Regions from separate parts of the Arthrobacter sp. D3-18 genome, predicted to be linked through region 1. Evidence: predicted binding sites of a transcription regulator. Region 1 holds the regulator's gene; the other holds the start of a gene.
What was found. The regulator HrcA, encoded in region 1, represses chaperone genes, less so after heat shock. The targets are predictions, from matches to a motif close to TTNGCACTCGNNNNNNNCGAGTGCNAA.
Positions count from the first base shown of each region.

Region 2: groL (chaperonin GroEL) is a predicted target of HrcA. The motif match lies at 1,074-1,100, and genes of this name have one in related genera.

Region 1 is NZ_CP096440.1:2,201,676-2,203,876, forward strand. It holds gene M1D89_RS12380 (DUF3097 domain-containing protein) at 1-572, opposite strand, end outside; gene hrcA (heat-inducible transcriptional repressor HrcA) at 765-1,772, shown strand; gene dnaJ (molecular chaperone DnaJ) at 1,823-2,201, shown strand, end outside.
Region 2 is NZ_CP096440.1:3,515,655-3,517,855, forward strand. It holds gene groL (chaperonin GroEL) at 1-890, opposite strand, end outside; gene M1D89_RS18255 (cold-shock protein) at 1,215-1,418, opposite strand; gene M1D89_RS18260 (LytR C-terminal domain-containing protein) at 1,592-2,201, opposite strand, start outside.

The DNA.
Region 1 (2,201 bases):
GGCACGTTCATTGCATCGGCTGCGATGCGCGACTCTTTGGACCCGGAGACAAGGTGGTCCACCAAGATGCCAAGGCGGCGGCCCGGGCCGGGGTTGAAGGCGGCGATGGCCGACTTCAGGTCGTCAACGCCATGCAATGGCTCCACGACGATGCCCTCCACACGGAGATCGTCACCCCAGACCTTCTCGACGAGCTCGGCGTCGTGCTTTCCTTCCACCCAAATGCGGCTGGCTTTGGCCACCTGGGCACGTTGGCCTTGTACCCTCACGGAGCCGGACGCTGTCCGGCTGGAAGGAGCGGCAGAGGCGGCAGGGCGAGTGGCAGGGGGCATCAGCCGGATGGCCTGCCCTTCCAGAAGGAACCCGAATCCCAGCTGGAATGACTTGGTCTTTCCACGCCTGTCTTCAAGGGAGACAACGTGCATTCCACCTGATTTCTCCACACGGGTGACTTCGCCCACCCAGCCCGACTGCACGTCTTCGAGGACCATTCCCCGCTGTACAGCCACTTCCGGCAGCTGCTTTTTGCCGGGAGCGGACAGGTCCTGCGGACCCCAATTGTCGAAAGCCAAGGGATTCCTACCTTTTGTGCTGGTTTATGGCGCGGGCGGAACCCGTCCACGGGAGGTTTCAATGCTAGCAACGGGGTGGCTCATACTAGACTTGTTAGCACTTGGGCATGTTGAGTGCTAAGTGTGGAGGTCCGATTGAGATCCCGCGTAGACCGGTCGTAGGGACCAAGGCAGTCGTCAGGAGGTGGAGCAATGAGTGAGCCGCGCAAGCTTGAGGTGCTGCGTGCCATCGTTGAGGATTACGTGCATTCCAGGGAACCTGTTGGATCGAAGGCCCTCGTGGAGCGTCACCATCTCGGCGTTTCCAGTGCCACCATCCGGAACGACATGGCTGTCCTGGAAGAGGAAGGCCTGATTGCAGCACCCCACACCAGCGCGGGCCGCATCCCAACGGACAAGGGCTACCGCTTATTCGTTGACCGCATTTCCCAGGTAAAACCGCTTTCGGCGGCCGAACGCAGGGCGATCCACTCGTTGCTTGAGGGCCCGGATGATGTTGATGACATCCTGGAGCGCACCGTAAGACTCCTGTCGCAGCTGACCAACCAGGTAGCCGTGGTGCAGTATCCGCATTCGAATCGTGCGCTGGTCCGGCACGTGGAATTCGTCTTGTTGGCTCCAAAGCAGGTGCTTGTTGTCCTCATTGCAGATACGGGCAGCGTTGGGCAGAAGGTCATCGACGCCGGCTCTGACGTGAGTAATGAGGCGCTGATGCTCCTGAGGTCCCGCTTCCTTGGCAGCATCGCCGCCACCCAGATGGCTCTTTTGCCGCAAGTGCTTCCATCGGTAGTCGCCCTGTGTCCACCTGACCTCCGCAGCTTGGCGCAGACGTTGGCTCAGGGGCTGCAATCACTCAGTGACACCAGCCGCGAAGAGCGCATCCTGATGGCAGGAACGGCCAATCTGGCCCGCTCCAATGTGGACTTCCCCTTGAGCATCGGCCCTGTGCTGGAGGCACTCGAGGAACAAGTTGTCATGCTCCGGTTGTTGTCTGACATGGGGGATGATCCCCGCGGTGTCACCGTGAGCATTGGACGTGAAAATCCGTACGACGGCTTAGCTGAGGCGTCCGTCGTGGCTACCGGCTATGGCTCCGGCGCCAAGGTGGGGATTCTCGGTCCGACACGCATGGACTATCCCACCACCATGGCAGCCGTCCGCGCCGTGGCCCGTTACCTTTCCCGCATTCTCGGCGGCTGAAAACCGGTCCGAGGAAACATCCGCAGTACAACAAGGAAGAGATACCGACTTTGAGCAGCCACTATGACGTTTTGGGAGTCTCGCCGGAAGCCACCGGGGAAGAGATCAAAAAGGCGTACCGCAAGTTGGCGCGGAAACTGCACCCCGACGTAAACCCCGGTGAAGATGTCGCGGAACAGTTCAAGGCCGTGACCCACGCTTACGAAGTGTTATCCGACCCCCAGAAGCGCCGGGTCTACGATGCCACTGGCAATGAGAACGGTACCGACAACGGTTTCGGTGGCGGCTACTCCGGTCAGGGTTTCGCGTTCCAGGACATCTTCGACACCTTCTTTGGTGGCGGTGGCGGCCACGGTGGTCCGGCCTCGCGTGTCCGTCGCGGCCAGGACGCACTCATCAGCGTCCGCATCGACCTGAAGGACGCCGTGT
Region 2 (2,201 bases), 1.3 Mb from region 1:
TGGCCACCGGTGAGGATGGCGATGTCGGCCAGCTGAGCCTTGCGACGGTCACCGAAGCCCGGAGCCTTGACGGCAACGGACTTGAAGGTGCCACGGATCTTGTTGACGATCAGGGTGGCCAGGGCCTCGCCCTCGATGTCTTCGGCGATGATCAGCAGCGGCTTGTTGGACTGCATGACCTTCTCCAGAACCGTGACGAGTTCCTTCACGTTGGAGATCTTGGAGTTGACGATCAGGATGTACGGGTCTTCGAGGACCGTTTCCTGGCGCTCTGCGTCAGTAACGAAGTAAGCGGAGATGTAACCCTTGTCGAAGCGCATACCTTCGGTGAGTTCGAGCTCCAGGCCGAAGGTGTTGGATTCCTCGACCGTGATGACGCCTTCCTTGCCCACCTTGTCCAGGGCTTCGGCGATGAGGCTGCCGATTTCCGGGTCACCGGCGGAGATGGAAGCCGTAGCTGCGATCTCTTCCTTGGTTTCGATTTCCTTGGCGGAGGCGAGCAGTTCGCTGATGACTGCCTCAACAGCCTTCTCGATACCGCGCTTGAGGGACAGCGGGTCGGCGCCGGCGGCAACGTTGCGCAGCCCTTCCTTCACCAGTGCCTGGGCGAGAACGGTTGCAGTGGTGGTACCGTCGCCAGCGACGTCATCCGTCTTCTTGGCAACTTCCTTGACCAGTTCTGCACCGATCTTCTCGTAAGGATCGTCCAGCTCGATCTCCTTGGCGATGGAAACACCATCGTTGGTGATCGTGGGGGCGCCCCACTTCTTTTCGAGGACGACGTTGCGTCCACGCGGGCCGAGGGTGACCTTGACGGCGTCTGCGAGGATGTTCAGGCCCCGCTCGAGGCCGCGGCGTGCCTCTTCATCAAATGCAATGATCTTGGCCATAACGGCGGTAGTCCTTTCGGGACAGTCGTTAAGAAGGTACCTGTCAGATGGGGTGCCCGCGACGGACGGTCTTTCGCTTGCGGCCTCTGTATGCCCCGCGCTCCGGACCTCACCCCACCAAGGTGTTTCTTGATCCTCCGCCGGTCCGATGCCTGTCCGCCGCCGGGATCAACCGGGCCGGACTTAGCAGTCGAACCATAGGAGTGCTAAATCAATAATTAGCACTCGACCGGGGAGAGTGCAAGCAGAGATGCCACTTTGCTCTATAAACGAAGGGCTTTCAGCCGTAGGCTGACGGAAATTGGCGCAGACGCCGCGAACGAACTACGCGACGCGGACGCCTTCGGCTTGCGGACCCTTCTGGCCCTCCCCTAGTTCAAACTCAACCCGCTGTCCTTCTTCGAGGGCGCGGAAGCCATCCATCTGGATGGCGGACCAGTGCACAAAGACGTCGTCGCCGGATTCATCCACAGTGATGAAGCCGTAACCTTTTTCGGCATTGAACCATTTGACGGTTCCCAGAGCCATGATGCCCACACTTTCGCAGTAGCCAAGACCGGTAGCCGGGATCTCCGTACCGGAATTAATCCACTGTAACCACTGTCACTAGCGCCGCGCTGCCGTGGAGGGGCAGGGCACCACTTTTGTTATTGAGGCTTAACCGAGTTGGGGCTTTTCGGCTCGGGAACGGGGCCCGATGCCTACTGGTATCCGGGCCCGGCCACAACCACAAGTGGCTGTTGAACCTCAGGCGTTTCAACGATGGTCTGGATGCCCAGCAGGGTACCCAGCGCCTCCGCGTTGGCCTTCTGCTCCGGAGCGTTGTAGAAGATCACGGATGTCTGCTGCGGCAGTCCGCCCCAGTTTCCTACGGTGCTGAGCGCCCAACCGTCGCCCTGGACGAGGCCAGCCACCCGCCCGGCCAATCCTGCCGTCCCGGCGCCGTTGTAGACAGCCACAGGAGTGGCCTTATCCACGGGAGCCGATGTCGGAGTGGCAGAAGGAGTTTCCGACGGCGTCGGTTCGGTGCTGGGCTCGGTGCTGGGTTCACTGGAAGCGGGGGGCGCGCTGCTGGATTCAGTGGGGGCAGCGGACGGTGCCGCAGACGTCTGCAGGGGTGCCGACGTCGTGGTGTTGGACGAAGCGCTGGGTGCTACCAGTCCAAGGTTGGGGAGGATCAGGAAGGCCACCAGCCCGAGCACCAGGGCCACTGCCCCAACGGTCAGAACAGGCCACAGAGTGGGGCGTGCAGTCTCTTGGGCGTCGCGGTGAACGCCTTGGCGGGACGTGTTCTGCGGAACCTGGTCGAAT